One region of the Streptomyces sp. Qhu-G9 genome, then DNA from elsewhere that is predicted to be linked to it. Evidence: riboswitches for the same ligand, from Rfam matches in the RefSeq annotation. Region 1 holds a riboswitch; each other region holds the start of a gene.

Region 1 (7,698 bases):
CGTTGGGTCGAATGGGTGGCCGAGAGCCGGTCCCCTGCCTACCATCGATCACCGCAAGACTTTGTGCACCGCCGCACAATCTCCTACAGGAGGTTCTCCTTGCACCGCCGCCGTCGCACCGCGCTCCTCCTCTCCGCCGCACTCGTCACCGCGGCCCCCCTCCTCGCCGCCTGCGGCAACGACGCGCACCCCGGTGCCGCGGCCGTCGTCGGCGCCGACCGCATCACGGTCTCCCAGCTGGAGAACCGGGTGAACGAGGTACGGACCGCACAGCGGGCCGCCACCACGGGCGAGGCGCAGTACGAGCAGGCCATCGCCAAGTCCGGCGGCCTCACCCGCGACACCCTGCACGGCATGGTCCTCGACCGCGTCCTGCACCGGGCGGCCAAGGACGCCGGTGTGACCGTCACCCGCAAGGAGATCCAGCAGGCCCGCGCGGGTCTGGAACAGCAGGCGGGCGACGCCAAGGCACTGGAGGTGGCCTGGCTCCAGCAGTACGGGGTCCCGCCGGAGCGGCTCGACGACAACCTCCGCGTCCAGATCGAGGCCCAGAAGCTGGCCACCGCGCTCGGCACGGAAACCAGCCGGCCCGCCTTCTGGAAGGCGCTGTCGGAGGCGTCCAAGAAGCTGGGCGTCGACCTGAACCCCCGCTACGGCACCTGGGACGTCGAGAAGAGCAGCCGCGTCGACGCCAAGCTGCCGTGGCTGCGCGAGGTCACGTCGGCGGGAAGCCGGGAATCGGCCTAGCCCCGGGGCGCCCCCGCGCCGTCCACAGTCATGACCATGTTGTCGGCGGCGTGGGTTACGTTCGGGGTGTGAACGCATCCAGCCCGGGGCGCATCGTCCTGCTCACCACCAGCCACCGCGTCGCGCCCGGACTGCTGTCCTGGCCCGCATGGCAGGCGCTGCACGGCGCCGACCGCGTCCTGTGCGCGGACGGCGCGCACCCCCAGCTGCCGTACCTGCGCGAGGCAGGCGTCCAAGTCGACGAAGTCGCGCCGGACGCCCAGGAGCTGGTCGACGCCTGCGCCGGAGGGCACACGGTCGCGGTGGTCGCCACCGGTGAGGGCGAACCGCGCCTGACCGACGGCCTGGCCCGCCTCGCCGGTACGGGCCGCGTCCCGATGCCCGACCTCGAACTGCTCCCCGCCTCCTACGACCTGCCGGGCGCCCGGCTCCTCGACCTCGTCCAGGTCATGGACCGCATCCGCGTCGAGTGCCCCTGGTCGTCCCAGCAGACCCACAAGGGCCTCGCCAAGTACGGCATCGAGGAGGCGTACGAACTCGTCGAGGCCATCGAGGAGGGCGACCGGCACGAGCTGCGCGAGGAGCTCGGCGACGTACTGCTCCAGGTCGTCTTCCACGCCCGGATCGCCGAGGAGGGCAGCCCGGAGGACGGATCGGAGCCCTTCTCCATCGACGACGTGGCGGCCGGCATCGTCACCAAGCTGATCCACCGCCATCCGCACGTGTTCGGCGACGAGAGCGCCTCGACCCCCGAAGAGGTCAAGGAGCACTGGCTGCGCACCAAGGCGGTGGAGAAGCAGCGGACGTCCGTCACGGAAGGCGTCCCCCTCGGCCAGCCCGGCCTCGCGCTCGCCGCCAAGCTGGCGTCCCGCGCCCGCACGGCGGGCCTCGAGGTCGCCCTGCCCCGGGGCGAGGGCGTCGGCTACGAACTGCTGGCCCTGGCGGTGCGGGCCGAGGAACAGGGCGTGGACCCGGAGGCGGCACTGCGCGCGGCGGCGCGGGTCTACCGGGACGCGATACGGGCCGGCGAGGCCTGACCGTCCGGCCCCGGAGGGCGGGCGCGGGCCGTGCAGACGCCGGGCGGGCTCACGTCACCCCTGCCGATACCGTCGAGGGGTGACCGAAACACCTGCCGAGCCGCCCGCGGGGGATCCCGCCCCCGAACTCTTCACCTGGGAGTTCGCCACCGACCCCTACCCGGCGTACGCGTGGCTGCGCGAACACGCGCCCGTGCACAGGACGAAGCTGCCCAGCGGAGTGGAGGCCTGGCTGGTCACCCGGTACGCGGACGCCAAGCAGGCCCTCGCCGACGCCCGGCTCAGCAAGAACCCCGCGCATCATGCCGAGCCGGCGCACGCGAAGGGCAAGACGGGCATTCCGGGGGAGCGGAAGGCCGAGCTGATGACGCATCTGCTCAATATCGATCCTCCGGACCACACCCGTCTCCGGCGGCTCGTCAGCAAGGCGTTCACGCCCCGGCGGGTCGCCGAGTTCGCGCCCCGGGTCCAGGAGTTGACGGACCGGCTGATCGACGGGTTCGCGGAGAAGGGGGAGGCCGACCTCATCCACGAGTTCGCCTTCCCGCTCCCCATCTACGCCATCTGCGATCTCCTCGGCGTCCCGCGCGAGGACCAGGACGACTTCCGGGACTGGGCCGGGATGATGATCCGGCACGGGGGAGGACCGAGAGGCGGCGTCGCCCGGTCGGTCAAGAAGATGCGTGGCTATCTCGCCGAGCTCATCCACCGCAAGCGCGAGGAACTCACGGACCGGCCCGCCCCGGGCGAGGACCTCATCTCCGGTCTCATCCGGTCCTCGGACCACGGCGAGCACCTCACCGAGAACGAGGCCGCGGCGATGGCCTTCATCCTTCTGTTCGCTGGTTTTGAGACAACCGTGAACTTGATCGGGAACGGCACGTACGCGCTGCTCACCCACCCCGAGCAGCGCCGACGGCTGCAGGGCTCACTGGCGGCCGGGCACACGGACCTCCTGGAGACGGGCGTCGAGGAACTGCTTCGCTACGACGGGCCCGTGGAGCTGGCCACCTGGCGTTTCGCCACCGAACGGCTCAGCATCGGCGGGCAGGACATCGCCGCCGGAGACCCCGTACTCGTCGTGCTCGCGGCGGCCGACCGCGATCCCGAGCGGTTCGGGGATCCCGACACCCTCGACCTCTCCCGCCGTGACAACCAGCACCTCGGTTACGGCCACGGCATTCACTACTGCCTCGGCGCGCCCCTGGCCCGGCTGGAGGGCCAGACCGCGCTGAACACGCTCCTGACCCGCCTCCCCGACCTGCAACTCGCGGTGGATTCGGCAGATTTGAGGTGGCGTGGGGGGCTCATCATGCGGGGATTGCGCACGCTTCCGGTGGAGTTCACCCCGGTCGCGAAGTCCTGAGAGGGCCGTCACCGAGCCTGACGAAACATGAGACGCCGTCAACTTTGTGATCTTCACGTTATCCGCCCTGCATCGACTTGTGACAAGAGTTCGAGTGCCTATACGTTCACCCATCAATGCGGCTGGTCCCACCCGTCGCAGCAGTCGCAAACGGCAGCATCCGCTTGCCCTTTGCGCATTCCCTGCTGTCACCTGAAAGGCCATCGCATGCTCTCCGGGAACGGTCGTCACCGTCGCCCCCGCCAGGCTCCGGCGCTCCTCGTCGCGGCGGGCGTGACCGGATCGGCCATCGCGATCCCCCTGCTCGGCGCGTCCGGTGCGAGTGCCGCCAGCGGTACGACCTGGGACGCGGTCGCGGAGTGCGAGAGCGGCGGCTCGTGGAGCGCCGACTCCGGCAACGGCCTCTACGGCGGACTCCAGATGAGCCAGGAGACGTGGGAGGGGCACGGCGGTCTCGACTACGCGCCGAGCGCCGACCAGGCCAGCCGCTCGCAGCAGATAGCCGTCGCCGAGAAGGTCCTCGCGGCCAAGGGGACGAGCGCCTGGGCGACCTGCGGTCTCGTCGCCGGCCTGACGCAGGGCTCCGACTCGGCCGACGTCGACACGGGCCTCGCCGAGGACTCCGCCAGTCCGTCGCCCGACCCGGACGCGACAAAGAGTGACAACAGTACGAAGTCCGACTCGTCCGCCGACAACGGTACGAGTTCCTCGAACGACTCCGGTAGCGACGCCGACGCGGACGCACAGGATTCGGACAGCTCTTCCAAGGGCAGCGCGGCGAACGGTGACGATTCGGACAAGTCGTCCCGCAGCGGCGACGCTTCGGCGGACGCGGGCGGATCCGGCCGCCATCGCGGCGGCAGCGCCGACGACGCCGCCGGTGCCCGCGGGGGCGACTCCACCGGCCGGCACGCCTCCCGCGGGGACAGCACCTCGCGCGTCGCGACCGAGGACGGCTCGTACGGGGTCCACTCCGGGGACAGTCTCTGGAGCATCGCCGACTCCCTTGACCTCAAGGGCGGGTGGCGCGCGCTCTATGCCGCGAACGAGGAGACCATCGGCTCCGACCCGGACCTCATCCTTCCCGGTCAGAGGCTCGACCTCGGCAGTGAGCCCGCGGCGAGCAAGTAGTGACCAAGGCGCCGAATCGGGCGAAAACCAGCGGTAGTTCGCGCTGAATGTCCGGTTTGGTGAAAGTGAGACATGGATCTCAAGAGCCTGATCGTCTTTGAAATCCGGTGGATTCCGTGTCTACGGTCGTGACCGCTCGCCACTCGTGAGCCCCGACGGTCGCAACGCCGAATCCTGCCAACGGCCGTACGGGAACAGTCGTCGCGTCAAGCGCCGTAGGCAGGAGCGGGGGACCCAAGGTAAGTGCCGGGCCCGGTCGTCGAGACCAGGTACGGCTTGGGGTTAAGCCGCGTGACAGCAGTGTCGCGCGGCCGGGCAACTCACTCGGCCCGAACCCGACAGCTCACCTCGCAGGCGTCGGTGAGGGGATCACTTCATGCTGCTTTACCGCAAGGGCAAGCACCGCCGCCCGTCCAAGGCCACCCGCATCGCCACGCTGGCCGGTGTCACCACCGCCGCCGTCGCCGTCCCGCTGATGGGCGCCACGGGAGCCTCCGCCGCCACCGCCTCCGAGTGGGACGCCGTCGCCCAGTGCGAGTCCGGTGGCAACTGGTCGATCAACACCGGCAACGGCTACTACGGCGGCCTGCAGTTCTCGGCCTCCACCTGGGCCGCGTACGGCGGCACCTCGTACGCCTCCACCGCCGACCAGGCCTCCAAGTCCCAGCAGATAGCCGTCGCCGAGAAGGTCCTCGCGGGCCAGGGCAAGGGTGCCTGGCCGAGCTGTGGCGTGGGCCTCTCGGGTGCCTCGACCGGCGGTGGCGCGGCCCCCTCCGGCTCGGGCGACTCCGGCCAGAGCACCTCGCAGTCGCAGCAGCAGGACTCGCAGTCCTCCGAGCAGCGTGCCTCGCGCTCCCAGGAGCGTTCGACCGCGAAGAAGACCGTCGAGACCCCGACCGGCAAGAAGGTCGAGAAGGGCGACGGCGAGTACAAGGTCGTCAAGGGCGACACCCTCAGCGAGATCGCCACGAAGGAGAAGGTCAAGGGCGGCTGGCAGAAGCTGTACAAGCTGAACGACGACATCGTCGACGACGCCGACTTCATCTTCCCGGGTCAGCAGCTCCACCTCAGCTGACATCCGGCGGCCGCGACCCCCACTTCGACCGTGCGGGCGCCCTGTCCCGGCCGAGGCCCTGGCCGCTCAGCCTCGGCCGGAACTGAGGCCCGCCGTCGAATCGCGGCTGAACCACAGCGCCCTCACATCCGTGTCCCCCATAGTGGAGGTCTCGTGAGGGCCACCCCCGTCCCCCACGGGCTCCCCGCCCCGGTGCGTGTTCCCCCGTACGCACCGGGGCGGGGCTTTTTTCGTTCTCGCTTTGTTCCGTTCGGAAACAATTTACTCTCGGTTCTGTCCAGGGGACGGTCGAAGGCCGGTCGATCCCCGGCGGCCGGTTAGGCTCGTCCCGCAGGGCCACCCCAGGCCTGCGCCCAACCGGGCCCCTTCGGCCCGGCGTAGCTTGCGTCACATCCCAGAAGGAGATGCTCGTGCCGTCCATCGACGTCGTCGTAGCCCGGGAAATCCTGGACTCCCGAGGCAATCCCACGGTCGAGGTCGAGGTCGGCCTCGACGACGGCAGCACGGGTCGTGCCGCCGTCCCGTCCGGCGCCTCCACCGGTGCCTTCGAGGCTGTTGAGCTCCGTGACGGAGACCCCAACCGCTACCTCGGCAAGGGTGTCGAGAAGGCCGTCCTCGCCGTCATCGAGCAGATCGGCCCGGAGCTCGTCGGTTACGACGCCACCGAGCAGCGCCTCATCGACCAGGCGATGATCGACCTGGACGCCACCGACAACAAGGGCTCGCTCGGCGCCAACGCCATCCTCGGCGTCTCCCTCGCCGTCGCCCACGCGGCCTCCGAGGCCAGCGACCTGCCGCTCTTCCGCTACCTGGGCGGACCGAACGCGCACCTGCTGCCGGTCCCGATGATGAACATCCTCAACGGTGGGTCGCACGCCGACTCCAACGTCGACATCCAGGAGTTCATGATCGCCCCGATCGGCGCGGAGTCCTTCTCCGAGGCCGTGCGCTGGGGCGCCGAGGTCTACCACACCCTCAAGAAGGTGCTGAAGACCAAGGGCCTGTCCACCGGTCTCGGTGACGAGGGCGGCTTCGCCCCGAACCTGGGCTCCAACCGCGAGGCCCTCGACCTCATCGTCGAGGCCATCAAGGAAGCCGGCTACACCCCCGGCACGCAGGTCGCCCTCGCGCTGGACGTCGCCGCGTCCGAGTTCTACAAGGACGGCAAGTACGAGTTCGAGGGCAAGTCCCGCTCGGCCGCCGAGATGACCGAGTACTACGAGGAGCTCGTCTCCGCGTACCCGCTGGTCTCCATCGAGGACCCGCTGTACGAGGACGACTGGGCCGGCTGGAACGTCATCACCGAGAAGCTGGGCGACAAGGTCCAGATCGTCGGCGACGACCTCTTCGTCACCAACCCCGAGCGCCTCGCCCGCGGCATCGAGGAGGGCTCCGCCAACGCCCTGCTCGTCAAGGTCAACCAGATCGGCTCGCTCACCGAGACGCTGGACGCCGTCGAGATGGCCCAGCGCAACGGCTTCAAGTGCATGATGTCCCACCGCTCCGGCGAGACCGAGGACGTCACCATCGCCGACCTCGCCGTCGCGGTGAACTGCGGCCAGATCAAGACCGGTGCCCCGGCCCGCTCGGACCGCGTCGCCAAGTACAACCAGCTGCTGCGCATCGAGGAGATCCTCGACGACGCCGCGGTGTACGCGGGCCGCTCCGCGTTCCCCCGCTACAAGGGCTGAGTCCGGCCCCGCGACATGGGGTGACAGCCCCGTCGTACGTACGTCCCCGTACCCGGTCCCGTACCGTGTGCGGGGACGTACGTACGTATCGGGGAGGCGGGACAGATGGCTGTGAAGGACCGTGACCGGTTCTCCACCGCGACCAGGCTGCGGGCGCTCGGTGAGCAGACCGCAGCCCGTGTCTACCGCTCCCAGACCAAACGGCAGGCGCACCGCTCACGGCTGACCGGCCGCGCGGCGCTCCTCGCCCTGGTCCTCTGCTCGCTCGTCGTGGCCCTCGCCTATCCCATAAGGCAGTACGTCTCCCAGCGTGCCGAGGTCGCCGACCTCCAGCGGCAGCGCGAGCAGGCCCGTGAGCGGGTCGAGCAGCTGCGTGACCTGAAGGCGCGGTGGCAGGACGACGCGTACGCCGAGCAGCGCATCCGGGAACGGCTGCACTACGTGATGCCGGGTGAGACCGGCTACATCGTGATCGACCCCGACGCGGCGAAGAAGACGCGTACGGATCAGACGGCGGCCGACCGGGCCTGGTACGCCAACGTCTGGGACGGCGTCGACAAGGCCGACGCCTCCGACCAGTGAACTGACCAGAAGGACACAGACCCCACAGCATGGAAACGCCCCCGCAGCCCACTCCGCGCACCGAGCCCA
Region 2 (7,698 bases), 5.6 Mb from region 1:
CGCCCCGCGAGATGCCCTCCGCCACCCGCGAGGTGCACAGCGTGGCCGCCATCGTCATGTATCCGCCGGTCAGCGCCTTGCCCACACACATCACATCGGGCGTCACACCCGCGTGCCCGGCCGCGAACAAAGTCCCCGTACGTCCGAAGCCCGTGGCGATCTCGTCGAACACGAGCAGCACGTCGTGGGCGTCGCACGCCTCGCGCAGCACCCTCAGATACGCGGGTGAGTGGAACCGCATCCCGCCCGCACCCTGCACCACGGGCTCCACGATCACGGCGGCCAGCTCGTGCGCGTGCCGCTCGATCAGCGCACGCAGATGGTCGGCGTACGACTCCTCGTACGCGGCCGGCGGTGCGTCCGCGAACACCTGGCGCTGGAGCACGCCCTGCCACAGCTCGTGCATCCCGCCCTCGGGATCGCACACCGACATCGGCTGCCAGGTGTCCCCGTGATAGCCGCCGCGCCAGGTCAGCAGGCGCTGCTTGCCCGGCCGCCCGAGCGAACGCCAGTGCTGGAGGCACATCTTGACCGCGACCTCGACGGACACCGATCCGGAGTCGGCCAGGAAGACATGCTCCAGTCCTTCGGGGGACATGTCGACAAGACGCTTCGCCAGCCGTACGGCGGGCTCGTGGGTGAGCCCGCCGAACATCACATGGCTCATCCGCCCGAGCTGGTCGCGGGCCGCCTCGTTGAGCGCCGGGTGGTTGTAGCCGTGGATCGCCGACCACCAGGAGGACATGCCGTCGATCAGCTCGTCCCGGGCGCCGGCCAGCCGCAGCCGCACCCCGCTCGCCGACTCCACGACAAGGGGTTCCTGCCGGCCGGGCATGGGCCCGTAGGGATGCCAGACGTGCCGCCGGTCGAGCTCCAGGAGTTCGGGCACGGAGAGGCCCAGGACGTGCGGGTCAGGCATTGGGGGCGAGATCCGTTCCGGCACCGCGGCGGCGTACCGCGACCAGGTCCGTACGGGCCTCGGCGGGAACCCGCGTGCCTGCCGGGGCCGGCTCGGCGGCGGCCGGACCGCAGGGGCCGCATCCGCCGCCCTCGTGCGAGCCGCAGCCCGCGTCCGCCTCCGCGTGCGAGCCGCATCCGGCCTCGGCGCGGGAACCGCACCCCGCGCCCGCCGCGGCCCGGTGCTCCGGGAGCGTCACCTCGCCGGCGCCCTCCACCTCGAACCCGGCGTCCGCGATCATGTCCAGGTCCGCCCTGCCCGCCTGTCCCTCGCTCGTCAGGTAGTCACCGAGGAAGATCGAGTTGGCGAGGTGCAGGGCGAGGGGCTGCATCGTACGGAGATGCACCTCGCGGCCGCCCGCGATCCGCACCTCGGCGTCCGGGCAGACGAAGCGGACCATCGCGAGAATGCGCAGACAGCGCTGCGGGGTGAGGTTCCACTCCTTGGCGAGCGGGGTGCCCTCGAACGGGATCAGGAAGTTGACCGGGACCGAGTCCGGGTCGAGCTCCCGCAGGGCGTACACGACGTCGACGAGGTCCTCGTCGCTCTCGCCCATGCCCGCGATCAGCCCGGAACAGGCGGACAGACCCGCGGCATGCGCCTTCTGGACCGTGTCCACGCGGTCGGCGTACGTGTGGGTGGTGGTGATCGCCTCGTACGTCCCCTCGGACGTGTTGAGGTTGTGGTTGTAGGCGTCGGCGCCCGCCTCGCGCAGCCGCTCGGCCTGGCCGTCCGACAGGAGCCCGAGGCAGGCGCACACCTCCACGCCGTCGTGCCGGTCCTTGATCGCCTTGATGGTGTCCGAGACCCGGTCGACGTCCCGGTCGGTGGGACCGCGTCCGCTCGCCACCAGACAGACCCGCTTGGCGCCGCCCGCGAGCCCGGCGGCCGCGGCCTCGGAAGCCTGGTCGGGCTTGAGCCAGGTGTACTTGAGGATCCCGGCCTTGGAACCGAGCCGCTGCGAGCAGTACGAGCAGTCCTCGGGGCACAGGCCCGACTTCAGGTTGACGAGGTAGTTGAGTTTCACCCGCCGGCCGAACCACTGCCGGCGTACCTTGCCGGCCGCGGCCACCACATCGAGGAGTTCGTCGTCGGAGGTGGCCAGCACGGCCAGCGCCTCGTCGCGGGTCGGCAGCTCGCGCCGAAGCCCCTTGTCCACCAGCGTGTTCAGCAGGTCCATGAGGTCCGATCCTGGCCTATCCGACCGCACCGGGCCAAGGAGGGACCGGACAACAGAGACGGTTCGAGGTGTGGGTATTGCCACATCATGGCCCGCTGGTGGTCCGGCTAGGGTCTGTGCGTTGCCTACAAAAGGCCGTGGGGGCCGCCGGGCGGAACGTCATGTGCCGGCACTCCATGCAACACCCGCACACCCGCACCTGATGGCCCGGAGGACACATGGCGCGATCGCCGTTCGAGTGGATCGACGAGCAGGCGAGGGCGCGCCACCGGGCCGGACTGGTCCGCACCCTGCGTCCGCGCCCCGCCGACTCCGCGCTGCTCGACCTCGCGGGGAACGACTATCTGGGCCTGGCCCGGCACCCCGAGGTCACGGAGGCCGCCGCCCGGGCCGCCCGCACGTGGGGCGGCGGCGCCACCGGCTCCCGGCTCGTCAGCGGCTCCACGGAACTACACACGGAACTCGAACGCGAGCTGGCCGGATTCTGCGGCTTCGAGTCCGCCCTCGTCTTCTCCTCGGGGTACGCGGCCAACCTCGCCGCCGTCACCGCGCTGGCGCCGCACGGCTCCCTCATCGTCTCCGACGCCGGCAACCACGCCTCGCTGATCGACGGCTGCCGTCTCGCGCGCGGCACCACCCAGGTCGTCGCCCACGCGGACCCCGAGGCGGTACGCAAGGCGCTGGACACGCATGCCGGGCCCGCGATCGTCGTCTCCGACACGGTCTTCTCGGTGGACGGCGACGCGGCCCCGCTGGCGGGCCTGGCCGCCGCCTGCCGGGCATCCGGCGCGGCCCTGGTCATGGACGACGCGCACGGTCTGGGCGTCCTCGGCGACGGCGGCCGGGGTGCCGCACGGGCGGCGGGACTCGCGGGTGCGCCCGACGTCGTCACGACCGTCACGCTGTCGAAGTCGCTCGGCAGCCAGGGTGGTGCCGTCCTCGGACCGGCCCACGTCATCGACCACCTGGTGAACGCGGCCCGCACCTTCATCTTCGACACCGGTCTGGCCCCCGCCGCGGCGGGCGCGGCCCTGGCGGCCCTGCGTCTGCTGCGCCGGGAGCCGGAACGGGCCGCCCGCGCGCGTGCGGTGGCGACGGCTCTGTACGAACGGCTGACGGCCGAGGGACTCGAAGCCGTACGGCCGGACGCCGCGGTCGTCTCCGTGCGCGCTCCCTCCCCGGAGCAGGCGGTCCGCTGGGCCGCGGACTGCCGTGCTGCGGGACTGGCCGTCGGCTGTTTCCGTCCCCCGTCGGTACCGGACGGCATCTCACGGCTGCGGCTCACCGCCCGCGCGGACCTCACCGACGGACAGCTCGACCAGGCCGTGCGCGTGATCATCGAAGCGCGGCGATAAAGCCCTCCCAGGCGGCGGGGGCGAAGAGCAGGGCGGGGCCCGGCGTGTTCTTGGAGTCCCGTACCGCGAGCAGACCGGCCCACGGGCCGGAGCCGGGACGGGCTGTCTCGACGCAGTTGTTCATTCCCGTGCTGCGGCTGCTGCGCTGCCACCGCACACCGTGCAGATGAGTGCTGGAAGGTACGTACCGAGGCATGGCGGGCATGGTGCCTCCTTATGCGCCGTCAGCTACACCGGCGATGAAATCCAACGTGTCCTCGGGCGAAAGGGCGTGGACCTGAAGGGAGTCGAAGGCCTCGCTGTAGGCCTGGAGGTCTTCTTTCCGTTCGAGGTAGAGGCTACTCGTCAAGTGGTCGAGAACAACCACATCCAGATCAGATTTGCTCGGAAACGAAAAAATAACGAAGGGCCCGGTGACTCCGATGTGGGCCCCAACTCCGAACGGCAGCACCTGAATCCGCACGTGGGGGAGTTGCGCGGCCTCGCGGAGCCGCTCCAACTGCTGTGCCATGACCTCCGGTCCGCCCACCGTTCGCCGGAGCACCGCCTCGTCGAGGACGGCGCTCAGCCGGAGCGGTGGATTCGAACGCAGGACGTCCTGGCGTGCGAGGCGCACCTCCACCAGGGCGTCGACCTTGCTGTCGGGCGCCCCGTCCACGGCGGCGCGCGTCACCTCACGGGCGTACTCCGGTGTCTGCAGGAGCCCCGGCACGACGGAGTTCTCCAGCGTGCGCATCACGCCGGCCTGCGACTCCAGACTGATGAAGTCGCTGTAGGTGGACGGCAGAAGCCCCCGGTAGGCCCGCCACCAGTGCTGCCGGCCGTCGTCGTCAGAGCCCGCCAGTGCGACGAGCAACTCGTGCAGTTCCACGTCCCGGACGTCGTACGCGTCCAGGAGCAGCCGTACGTCCGCGGGCTTGACCCCGCTGCGGCCGGTCTCGATCCGGCTCACCTTCGACTGGTGCCAGCCGACGAGCCGGGCCGCCTCACCGCTCGTGAGGCCCGCAAGGGCACGCAGGGCGCGCAGTTCGGCGCCGAGTTTCCGTCGGCGCACCGCGGGACCGTACTGCATGGCCGTCTCCTTCCGACCGTCGCGCCGACGCTATGACGTCCGGCATCACGCCGACGGTAGAGGACGAATCGGCGGCCCGCCCAAATACGGTCGGCGGTCGTAGAGTTCACCGCTTCGAGCGACAGATATATGCATATCTTGGTGGATCGGCACCGTGAACGGCGAGGTAGTGGCACTCTGGCGCAAGCACCAGTCCGGGACCGTACTCGAATCAACCGCTTCGTGTCGGACTCCGGTCCCGTGGGGAAAGGGACGACGTCGCCATGGCAGACCACCAGGAAGCATCCGTCACTCTGCCGAGCGATCCCGCCTCGGTCCACGCCGCCCGCACGTACGTCACCGACGTCCTGGCCGAATGGGGGCTTCCGTCCGGCTCGGAGGCCGCCGACACCGTCCGGCTCATCGTCTCCGAGCTCGCCACGAACGCCGTCCAGCACACGTTCGGGCAGTCACCCACCTTCACGGTGGACATCGCGCTCGACCGTGACGAACAACTGCGCATCGGCGTGACCGACAGCCACCCGCGCTTCCCCAAGCGACTGCCCGCGGCGGTCCAGCAGGACAACGGCCGCGGCATGGTGATCGTCCGCTGGCTCACCGTCGAGTGCGGTGGCAAGCTCACGGTCCGGCCCACGAGGGAGGGCGGAAAGACGGTGTCGATCATGCTGCCCTGGACCGTTCCGGTGGCGCCGGTACCGGCGGACTGAACCTGTCCCCTCCGAAGCCGGGAACGCCGGCCTGAGCTACCCGTCCTCCGAGCCGTCCTCGTCCTTCCCGTTCGCGCCTTTGACGGTGGCGCGCTTCACCAGGTAGGGCATGACGGCCCACAGGCCGGTGCACACGAACAGAGTGGCCGAGCCCGCGGCGATACCCTCGGCCCGGTCCACCGCCACGTCCACGACGAGCAGGACGGAGCCGGACAGGGCGAGCGCGAGGGCGGCCATGCCGAGCTGCGCGAGATGCGACGACACGTGCACGACCTGAGGCTTGGCGCCCTGCTGGAAGAGCCGGCGGTGCAGTGCGGCGGGGGCAGTGAAGAGGGTCGCGGCCAGAACGGACAGCAGCAGCGTGGTGACGTACGTGGCGCGCTGCATCGCGTCGAGGGAGGGGAACCGCGGGGTGAAGGCGAGGGTCAGCAGGAAGGCGAAGAGGATCTGTACGCCGGTCTGCGTGACCCGCAGCTCCTGGAGGAGCTCGTTGAAGTTGCGGTCGGCGCGCTCGAGTCGGGTCTCGTTGCGCTCCTCGTGGTGGTGACGTTCGGCCATAGCTGAACAAGTAACCGTTCAGCCGCGAATATCACGCCACGGCCCCTCACGGGGTGGCAGCGGCGATCGCCGCTGCCACCCCGGGGGCAGGTCACCTCACCCGGCCGTACCAGACGCTCTTCGTCCAGATCTTCTGGAGCTTCACCACTTCCCCGGTCTTCGGGGAGTGCCAGATCCGTCCCTTCCCGGCGTAGATGCCGACGTGGTAGACGTTCCGGCCGGAGTGGAAGAAGACGAGGTCCCCCTGCTTACGCTTCGAAGCGGAGATGTGGTTCGTCTTGTTGTACTGCGCCGCGGCCGTTCGGGGCAGGCTCTTGCCCGCCTTCTTGAACGAGTAGAGCGTCAGGCCGGAGCAGTCGAAGCGCTTGGGCCCCACCGCTCCGTACTTGTAAGGGGAGCCCTTCTTCGAGGCCGCCACCTGAAGTGCCTTCGTCGCGGGTGTGGCCGCTTCCGCACCGGACGCGAAGCCCGGGGCCACAATGCCGCCGCCGACAGCGGCGATGGTCAGAGCCGATGCGGTACCGGCCCTGGTGAACAGCGACGGGACACGATTGAGCGCAGTCATGCGCAACCCTTCGTCAGCCGCCTGTGAAGGATGACCTGTCGGATTCGGGCTGGCGAAGTTGCCCGGCCGCTGCTGCGGCTTCACCCCAAGGGCTGCTCGGCCCGGTCATGGCGTGACCGTTCCGGCGACCCGTCGTGCTTGGGTCCTCCACTCCTGCCGATCCACTTCTGTCGACCTGTCATCCGGGCGGCGGCAGGACTCGGCGTCCGCCCGGATCGCCCCGCCGCTTGTGGCGGGGTCTTGTCGTCGGAAGGGATCTTGACGCACTGATGTCCCAAAAGCCGAGCGGAATCGGCGATTTGTGGGCTTACTCACCACTCACCCGTTCGGGTGGACAGCCCTTTCCATTGAAGGCGTCGAGAGGGCGGGGGACCCCCGTACCAGCACCGGAACGGGTTGTTCCGCCCTGGTGGTGCGCGTGCTGCGCAAGTTCCGGGGGCCTGAAGAAGCAGCCCCGTCTACGCCATCCGGGGGTACACCGTTTGGTCCGATTCAACCCTTGCCCGGACGCCTCGTCAGATGCCCGTGTGACGCCGGGCCGGTGGCTGTGCGTCAGGTGCCGGAGCCGGGCGGCAGGGCGACCCGGCCCGCCCGGCGCTCACCGTCCAGGACGCGCAGGGCCCGCGCCAGGGTCGGCGCGTGCACCTCGTGCTCGCCCCGCTGGTGCATCAGCGTCAGGGCGTCGCGCAGTGCGGTGGCCCTGCCGACCAGGGCCTGGGCCGCACGCAGTCCGCGGTAGGTGTCCCCGGAGTGTGCCGGGTTGATCCGGCCGAGCAGGTCGACCACCTCCAGGTAACGGTCGATCAGCTCGGCCTCGGCCCGGGTCAGCGCCGGCAGCGGGGGCAACTCGGGTGGGAGCACCGGCGGTTCACCTCGCGCCGGGTGTGCCGAAAGCCGCTCGGCGGCTCGGGACGATCCGGTCGATCAGGCCGTACTCCAGCGCCGCCGGGGCGTCGAGGATCTTGTCCCGCTCGATGTCCGCGCTCACCTGCTCGCGGCTCCGGCCCGTGTGCAGCGCGAGCATCTCCTCCAGCCGGGTGCGGGTGCGCAGCAGTTCGTCGGCCTGGATGGCCAGGTCGGACGCCTGCCCCTGGACGGGCTCGGAGAACGACGGCTGGTGGATCAGCACGCGGGCGCCGGGCAGGGCGGACCGCTTGCCCGGGGTGCCGGCCGCCAGCAGTACCGCCGCGGCCGACGCGGCCTGGCCCAGGCAGACGGTCTCCACCTCGCAGCTGACGAACCGCATCGTGTCGTAGACGGCCGCCATGGCGCTGAAGGAGCCGCCCGGGGAGTTGATGTAGAG
Region 3 (7,698 bases), 1.3 Mb from region 1:
GTCGTCGCGGGCGGGCGGCGGCGCGAGCCGCACGGAGGCGCCGAGCACGCTCAGCCCGCGCGGGGCGACGACGACGGGCTCCAGGGACACGGAAACCACCTCCGGGTGGTCGTCCACAAGGCGTGACAGGCGCAACAGCAGCTCCTCCAGTGCCGCGACGTCCGCCGGGGCCGAGCCCCGCCAGCCGAAGAGGAGCGGTGCGGTCCGGATGGACCGGACCAGGGAGGCCGCGTCGCGGTCGGTGACCGGAATCAGCCGGTGCGCGGTGTCCCCGAGCAGTTCCGACGCCGCTCCGGCGAGCCCGAAGGAGAGCACCGCTCCCGCCGCCGGGTCGATGACCGCGCGTACGACCGTGTCCACGCCGCGTGGCGCCATTCCCTGCACCACCGGGCGCAGCTCCTCGGGCTTCCCGAAGAGGCTGGTCAACTCCGCGTACGCCCGCCGCAGTTGCTCCTCGTCCGCCAGGTCCAGCCGTACGCCGCCGAGGTCGGCGCGGTGCCGCAGGTGCGGGGCGGTGGTCTTCAGCGCCACGGGGTAGCCGAGGCTCTCCGCCGCAGCCACCGCTTCTCCGGGCGTGGGCGCGGGCAGGGCACGTCGGACGCCGATGCCGTACCGGCCGAGCAGCACGCAGGTGTCCTCGGGGCCGAGCGTGAGCCCGGCCTCCCCCACCGCGGGCTCCGCCGCGGCTCCTTCGCCACCGCCGCCGAGGAGCCGGTCGATCTGATCGGCCGCGCCCTTCTCGTCGATGTCCTCGTACTCGGGCACGCGCCCGGGATCCGTGGCCTCGCGCCGCCACTGGCCGTACTTCACGGCTTCCGCGAGGGCGCGGACGGCCCGCTCGGCAGCCGGGTAGGCGGGGATGAGACGGGATTCCGCTTCGGGGGCCGCCACGTCGGGCGTCCGTCGCTCGCCCTGTGCGGACGGGCGCTCCGCGGAGCGGAACGGGTGGGGGCCGCCCCCGGCGTCCGGTCCCGTTCCGGCCGGCTGTTCGGCCGACCGGCCGGCCGACTGGACGGCCGGCTGATCGCCAGACGGCTCCCCTGGCTGTGGAGCGGTGCTGGCGGCTGCGGACAAGGCCTCCGCCAGGCCGCCGAGCTCCACGTGCACCACGAGCACCGGCTTCGCCGGAGCCGCCGCCGAGGCGGAACGCAGGGCCTCCGCCAGGGCGGCGTCGGCCGCCGAGGCCTCCCCCACGGCCGGGATCGCGGTGACCACCACGGCGTCACAGCCGTCGTCGGCCAGCGCGTGCGACAACGCGGCGTGGAAGTCCCCCGCCGAGGCGGCCGTGGTCAGATCGGCCGGGGGCAGCGGGCGCAGCCCTTCCGCCAGACAGGCGTCGTACGTGAGCAGCCCGAGCGATTCGGAGTTTCCGAGGATCGCCACGCGCGGCCCGGCGGGGAGCGGCTGGCGGGCGAGCAGCAGCCCCGCGTCGACCAGTTCCGTGATCGTGTCCACCCTGATGACGCCGGCCTGCCGCAGCAGGGCGGACACCGTCGCGTGGGGCAGACGGGTCGCCCGTACGGCATGCCCCTGGGGCGCTGCCCCTCCGTGCCGCGCGCCCTGGACGACGACCAGGGGCTTCGCCGCCGCCGTGCGTCGCGCGAGCCGGGTGAACTTCCGCGGGTTCCCGATCGATTCGAGGTACATGAGCGCGACATCGGTGTCCGGGTCCTCGTACCAGTACTGAAGGACGTCGTTGCCGGACACGTCGGCGCGGTTGCCCGAGGACACGAAGGTGGACACGCCCGTCACGCCGGTGACCCCGCCGCCGCGCCGGTGCAGACGGGACAGCAGCGCGATCCCGATGGCGCCGGACTGGGCGAACAGCCCGATGCGTCCGGCGCGCGGCATCTCGGGTGCGAGCGAGGCGTTGAGCCGTACCCGGGGGGAGGTGTTGATGACGCCGAAGGCGTTCGGTCCGATGATGCGCATCCCGTACGTACGCGCCTCGCGCACGAGTTCACGCTGGCGCTCCCTGCCTTCGGGGCCGCTCTCGGCGTACCCCGCGGAGACCACGACGAGGCCCTGCACGCCGTGTTCACCGCACTCGGCGACGACCGCGGGAACGCGCTCGGCCGGAACGGCGACGACGGCGAGGTCGACGGGCTCGGGAATGTCACGCACGGAGCGGTACGCCGGGACGCCGTCGAGCTCCTTCTCCTGAAGTGCCCCGTTCACCGCGTACAGGCGCCCGGTGAACCCCGCCCCGCGGAGGTTGTCCAGGACGCTGCGGCCCACTCCTCCGGGCGCGCGGCCCGCGCCGATGACGGCGACCGAGCCGGGTGCGAGGAGCCGGGCGACGGAGCGTCCCTCCGCGCGCTGCTCCCGCGCGCGCTGCACGGCGAGGGAGCGGTCGGTGGGCTCCAGGTCGAACTCCAGGCGTACGACGCCGTCCTCGAAGCTGCGCTTCTGCTGGTACCCGGCGTCCGTGAACACCTTGATCATCTTGTTGTTGGCGGGCAGCACCTCGGCGGCGAAACGGCGGATGCCGCGCTCGCGGGCGACGGCCGCGACGTGCTCCAGCAGCGCGGACGCCACACCGCGGCCCTGATGGGCGTCCTGGACGAGGAACGCGACCTCCGCCTCGTCCGCGGGGGCGGACGCGGGCAGGCCGTCGGCGTTGATGCGGTCGTAGCGTACGGTGGCGATGAACTCGCCGCCGACGGTGGCCGCGAGTCCCACCCGGTCCACAAAGTCGTGGTGGGTGAAGCGGTGGACGTCCTTGGCGGACAGGCGCGGGTACGGCGCGAAGAAGCGGTAGTACTTCGACTCGGCGGACACCTGCTCGTAGAAGCTGACGAGGCGGTCGGCGTCGTCGGCCGCGATGGGCCGGATGCGCGCGGTGCCGCCGTCGCGCAGGACGACGTCGGCCTCCCAGTGAGCGGGGTACTCGTGCCGGTCCGACGAGGTCTGCATGGGGCCCAGAGTACGGCTCGGGTCCGACAACGGCGGGCTCGCGTCCCCCCGGATTCCCAGGGTTCTCGTCCCGCGCGGGCGGGCTCGCGTCCGGGCAGGGCGCGGGGCAGTCTTGGGGATCGGAGCCGCCCGGGGCCACGTCGGGCCGGGGTCTGGCCGGGCCGGGCTCCTGGTCGCTTCAAGCAGGCTCCACCGTATGAAACAATGGTCTAGACAACCGTGAGACACCTGAAGGGCAGCATCACATGGCTGAGCGCCGCGTCAACGTCGGTTGGGCCGAGGGCCTTCACGCCCGTCCCGCCTCCATCTTCGTCCGGGCGGCCACGGCCTCCGGCGTCCCCGTGACGATCGCCAAGGCGGACGGCAACCCCGTCAACGCCGCTTCCATGCTCGCGGTCCTCGGCCTGGGCGCCCAGGGCGGCGAGGAGATCGTCCTCGCGTCCGACGCCGAGGGCGCTGACGCCGCGCTCGACCGCCTGGCGAAGCTGGTCGCCGAGGGTCTCGACGAGCTCCCCGAGACGGTCTGACCCCACGCATCACGTGCGGCGGAGCCGCGTCCCCCCACCCCGGGCGACGCGGCTCCGCCGTTTCCGCACCATGGTCCGGTCCCGGCCCGCGTGGAGACGACCGGCCCCCGGCTGCGCACGACGTCCGGCCCTGGTGGAGTGCCGTCGGCATCCGTCACAGATCTTCCCGTCGGCGCTATTCGCGTGCAATCCGGGACTCGATTTCCGTGCACGCAGAAATCACGTGCTCGGCAATTCCGGGCACGCGGGAAAATGGGCATCAGAAATATGCCCCTGCCGAATATCCCTCTTTGTATACGGCGCCACTGTTAATGCCGCAGGCCCGCCGTGTTTACGGGATGTTGCGAAGTCCTCACACGCTCGACGCGGTCTCGGCCCGGAAAGCGCAGCCGGTGCGCGGTCGTCGCCCGCTCGGTGTGCAGTGCCGTGACCGCCCGGGCACGGTCGCTGTCGCCCCGGGCCACGGCGTCCACGATGGCCCCGTGCTCGGTCCAGGACTCGGCGGGATGCGCGGGCGCCTCGACCGCGTACATCCAGGCGATCTTGTGCCGCAGCTGGGCGAGCGTCGAGGTCAGCTGCGGGCTGCCCGAGGCCTGCGCGAGCGTCTCGTGGAACCAGCCCCCCAGTGAGCGCAGATCCTCGCTGTTACCCCTCCTGGCCCGCTCCTGGCCCAGTCTGACCAGGCCGCGCAGCACCTTGAGGTGCGCCTCGGTGCGGCGCTGCGCGGCACGGGCGGCACCCAGCGGTTCCAGCAGCATGCGCATCTCCAGGAGGTCCGCGGCCTCCTGCTCCGTGGGCTCCGCCACGCACGCGCCCGCGTGTCTGCGGGTGACCACGAAGCCCTCCGCCTCCAGTGTGCGCAGCGCCTCGCGCACGGGGACCCGCGAGACGCCGTAACGACGCGCGAGCAGTTCTTCGGTGAGCCGGCTGCCGCGCTCGTAGACACCCGCGACGATGTCGTCACGAATCGCCGTGCATACCGAGCGCGCGGGAATACGCATGACCGGACCTCCGCCTTAATCCCCGCGAAACGCGGTCGATCGACGCTTGTTCGGTGACTCTATTGCAGTGAGCGGGAAATTCCGATGGCAGCCCGGAATCCATGGCTATTTTTTGGACACATCACGTCTCTGAACAGGCAGTCGTCCGGTGCGAAAGAGACCGGGAACGGTCGGGAAGAAGCCCGGAAGGCCCCGGAGCACGCGAAGGCCCCGGCTCAATGAGCCAGGGCCTTCGACGGAGGTGCGCCGACGCGTCGTGCCGTCAGACGTTCACGCCGTGCGAGCGGAGGTATCCGACGGGGTCCATGTCGGACCCGTACTCCGCGGTCGCGCGCGCCTCGAAGTGCAGGTGCGCTCCGGTGACGTTGCCGGTCGCCCCGGAGAGGGCTATCTGCTGTCCCGGAGTGACCGTCTGGCCGACGGAGACGCCGATGGACGAGAGGTGCCCGTACTGGGTGAAGGTGCCGTCGGTCATCTTGATGACGACCTGGTTGCCGTACGCGCCGCCCCAGCCGGCCTCCACCACGGTGCCGGAGCCGACCGCGCGCACGGCGGTGCCGCTGGCGGCGTGGAAGTCGATGCCGGTGTGACTGCCGGAGGACCAGACGGCGCCGCCGGCCTTGTAGCCGGTGGAGACGTACGAACCGGTGATCGGCGAGACGTACGCGTTGAGGCGCTTGCGCTCGGCCTCGCGGGCGGCACGAACCTTGACCTCGCGCTCCTTCTTGGCCTTCGCCGCGGCCTCCTCGGCCCGCTTCTTCGCGTCGGCCTCGGCCTTCTCGCGGGCGGCGGCCTCGTCGGCGGCCTGCTGCTGGGCGGCGGCCTGCGCGTCGATCTCTTCGGCGACCGAGTCGCCGATGATGACGGCCTTGGTGAGGCCGGTCTGCTCGACCGAGCTCTCGGCGGCGAACGCCGGGGCGGCCAGAGTGCCTACGACACCGGTGGTGGCGAGTGCGGCGACGCCCACCGTCCTGCGGGTCGCGCGCTTCATGCTGCTGGGACGACGGTGCTTCCCGGTGGCGCGAGTGAACGCCATGAAGTGGCTGATCCTTTCCTTCCTTCTCGCCTACCGGGTTAGCTGACGGGTTCGGAGCAGGAAGGTCTCCTACGGACCCCCTTCGGGAAGGGCGTCCGATTCACCCCAGGGACTACGTATGGGTCCCCGGCTCCCCTGGCTCGCGCCGTACGGGGACTCGGCGATGACTGTCCGGTGCCGCGGACGCGGCGCACTGCCTGACGAACAGCCGGACTGAAGCTAAACGTCGCCACTTTCAATAGACAAACGGATCACGGGTTTTGTAGCGCATGCCACAGGGCAGACAGGCAACCTCTCTACCAATACGGACAAACCACAGGAGACTCGGCGCAAGAAGAGACCCGGGCGACTCCTGAGTCACCCGGGCCCCGGCCTGCCGACGGTCCTTGCTGCGACTGCCGGTCCCTACTCCGCTGTCACGACGCTGACTTCACCGATACCGAGGGCCCTGACGGGCTCCTCGATCTGCGCGGCGTCTCCGACGAGGACGGTCACCAGACGGTCCACCGGGAAGGCGTTCACCGCGGCCGCCGTGGCCTCCACGGTGCCGGTCGCGGCGAGCTGCTGGTAGAGCGTCGCCTGGAAGTCGTCCGGCAGGTGCTGCTCGACCTGGTCGGCGAGCGTGCCCGCGACGGCGCCCGCGGTCTCGTACTTCAGGGGCGCCACGCCCACCAGGTTCTGCACGGCGACGTCGCGTTCGGCGTCCGTCAGTCCCTCGGCGGCGAGGGTGCGCAGCACCTTCCACAGGTCGTCGAGCGCCGGGCCGGTGTTCGGGGTGTCCACGGAGCCGCTGATGGCGAGCATCGAGATGCCCGTCCCGTCCGGGGCGGAGCGCAGCACCTGGCCGAACGCCCGCACGCCGTAGGTGTATCCCTTCTCCTCGCGCAGGACGCGGTCCAGGCGGGAGGTGAGGGTGCCACCGAGGCAGTACGTGCCGAGCACCTGGGCGGGCCACACCCGGTCGTGCCGGTCGGCGCCGACGCGGCCGATCAGCAACTGCGTCTGGACGGCCCCGGGGCGGTCGACGATGATCACCCGGCCGGTGTCGTCGGCGGTCACCGGCGGCACGGGGCGCGCCTCGGCCTGCGATCCGGTCCAGGCACCGAGCGTGTCCGCGAGCAGCGCGTCGAGGTCGACGCCGGTGAGGTCACCGACGACGACCGCGGTGGCCGTGGCGGGGCGTACGTGCTTCTCGTAGAAGGCACGTACGGCCGCGGAGTCGATCGCGGTGACCGTCTCCTCGCTGCCCTGGCGGGGGCGCGACATGCGCGAGGTCGCCGGGAAGAGCTGCCGGGAGAGCTCCTTGGCGGCCCTGCGGCCCGGGTTGGCGGTCTCGTGCGGGATCTCGTCGAGCCGGTTGCGCACCAGCCGCTCGATCTCGCCGTCGTCGAACGCGGGCGCCCTGAGCGCGTCCGCGAGAAGGCCGAGCGCCTTGGGCAGCCGGGAGACGGGGACTTCGAGGCTGAGCCGCACGCCCGGGTGGTCGGCGTGGGCGTCGAGCGTGGCGCCGCAGCGCTCCAGCTCGGCGGCGAACTCCTCGGCGGAGTGCTTGTCGGTGCCCTCCGAGAAGGCCCTCGCCATGATCGTGGCGATGCCGTCCAGTCCCTTCGGCTCGGCCTCCAGAGGGGCGGCCAGGAGGATCTCGACGGCGACGACCTGCTGGCCGGGGCGGTGACAGCGCAGCACCGTCAGGCCGTTGCCGAGCGCGCCGCGCTCGGGTGCCGGGAAGGCCCAGGGCCTGGCCTCGCCGGCCTGGGGCTGCGGGTGGAAGTCCATCGTGGCGAGCTCGGTCACTTGGCCGCCTCCTCGTCGGTGTCTTCAGCGGCGGCGTCGGTGCCGTCGGCGGCCTCGGCCTCTTCGGGGGCGACCGGCTCGTAGACCAGCACCGCGCGGTTGTCGGGGCGCAGGCGGGCCTTGGCGACCTCCCGGACCTCGTCGGCGGTGACGTCCAGGACGCGCTGGACGGCGGTCAGGGCAAGCTGGGGGTCACCGAACAGGACCGCGTACCGGCACAGTTCGTCGGCGCGGCCCGCGACCGTACCGAGACGGTCCAGCCACTCGCGCTCCAACTGTGCCTGGGCGCGCTCCATCTCCTCGGCCGTGGGCCCCTCCTCGGCGAACCGGGCGAGCTCCTCGTCGACGGCGGACTCGATCACCGGCACCTCGACATCGCCCGACGTCTTCACGTCGAGCCACCCCAGGGAGGGCGCTCCGGCGA

Evidence for each region. Region 1 has a riboswitch for cyclic di-AMP ahead of O1Q96_RS40625 (LysM peptidoglycan-binding domain-containing protein). Riboswitches for the same ligand answer to the same signal wherever they lie in the genome.
Region 2: another riboswitch for cyclic di-AMP. It lies ahead of O1Q96_RS15855 (C40 family peptidase); the one in region 1 lies ahead of O1Q96_RS40625 (LysM peptidoglycan-binding domain-containing protein).
Region 3: another riboswitch for cyclic di-AMP. It lies ahead of O1Q96_RS34945 (M23 family metallopeptidase); the one in region 1 lies ahead of O1Q96_RS40625 (LysM peptidoglycan-binding domain-containing protein).

Annotation. Positions count from the first base shown of each region.
Region 1 covers NZ_CP114283.1:8,764,721-8,772,418, reverse strand. Annotated here, with positions in the region: gene O1Q96_RS40645 (SurA N-terminal domain-containing protein) at 100-747, shown strand; gene O1Q96_RS40640 (nucleoside triphosphate pyrophosphohydrolase) at 798-1,784, shown strand; gene O1Q96_RS40635 (cytochrome P450 family protein) at 1,864-3,150, shown strand; gene O1Q96_RS40630 (transglycosylase family protein) at 3,358-4,281, shown strand; cyclic di-AMP (ydaO/yuaA leader) riboswitch at 4,483-4,653, shown strand; gene O1Q96_RS40625 (LysM peptidoglycan-binding domain-containing protein) at 4,658-5,356, shown strand; gene eno (phosphopyruvate hydratase) at 5,767-7,047, shown strand; gene O1Q96_RS40615 (FtsB family cell division protein) at 7,153-7,629, shown strand; gene O1Q96_RS40610 (DUF501 domain-containing protein) at 7,659-7,698, shown strand, end outside.
Region 2 covers NZ_CP114283.1:3,181,140-3,188,837, forward strand. Annotated here, with positions in the region: gene O1Q96_RS15820 (adenosylmethionine--8-amino-7-oxononanoate transaminase) at 1-919, opposite strand, end outside; gene bioB (biotin synthase BioB) at 912-2,138, opposite strand; gene O1Q96_RS15830 (8-amino-7-oxononanoate synthase) at 2,357-3,493, shown strand; gene O1Q96_RS15835 (DUF397 domain-containing protein) at 3,474-3,698, opposite strand; gene O1Q96_RS15840 (helix-turn-helix domain-containing protein) at 3,708-4,565, opposite strand; gene O1Q96_RS15845 (ATP-binding protein) at 4,829-5,272, shown strand; gene O1Q96_RS15850 (DUF6328 family protein) at 5,309-5,830, opposite strand; gene O1Q96_RS15855 (C40 family peptidase) at 5,922-6,395, opposite strand; cyclic di-AMP (ydaO/yuaA leader) riboswitch at 6,399-6,578, opposite strand; gene O1Q96_RS15860 (hypothetical protein) at 6,948-7,256, opposite strand; gene O1Q96_RS15865 (ATP-dependent Clp protease proteolytic subunit) at 7,264-7,698, opposite strand, start outside.
Region 3 covers NZ_CP114283.1:7,443,207-7,450,904, forward strand. Annotated here, with positions in the region: gene O1Q96_RS34930 (bifunctional acetate--CoA ligase family protein/GNAT family N-acetyltransferase) at 1-2,916, opposite strand, end outside; gene O1Q96_RS34935 (HPr family phosphocarrier protein) at 3,162-3,443, shown strand; gene O1Q96_RS34940 (GntR family transcriptional regulator) at 3,752-4,444, opposite strand; gene O1Q96_RS34945 (M23 family metallopeptidase) at 4,707-5,480, opposite strand; cyclic di-AMP (ydaO/yuaA leader) riboswitch at 5,493-5,653, opposite strand; gene O1Q96_RS34950 (M16 family metallopeptidase) at 5,886-7,274, opposite strand; gene O1Q96_RS34955 (M16 family metallopeptidase) at 7,271-7,698, opposite strand, start outside.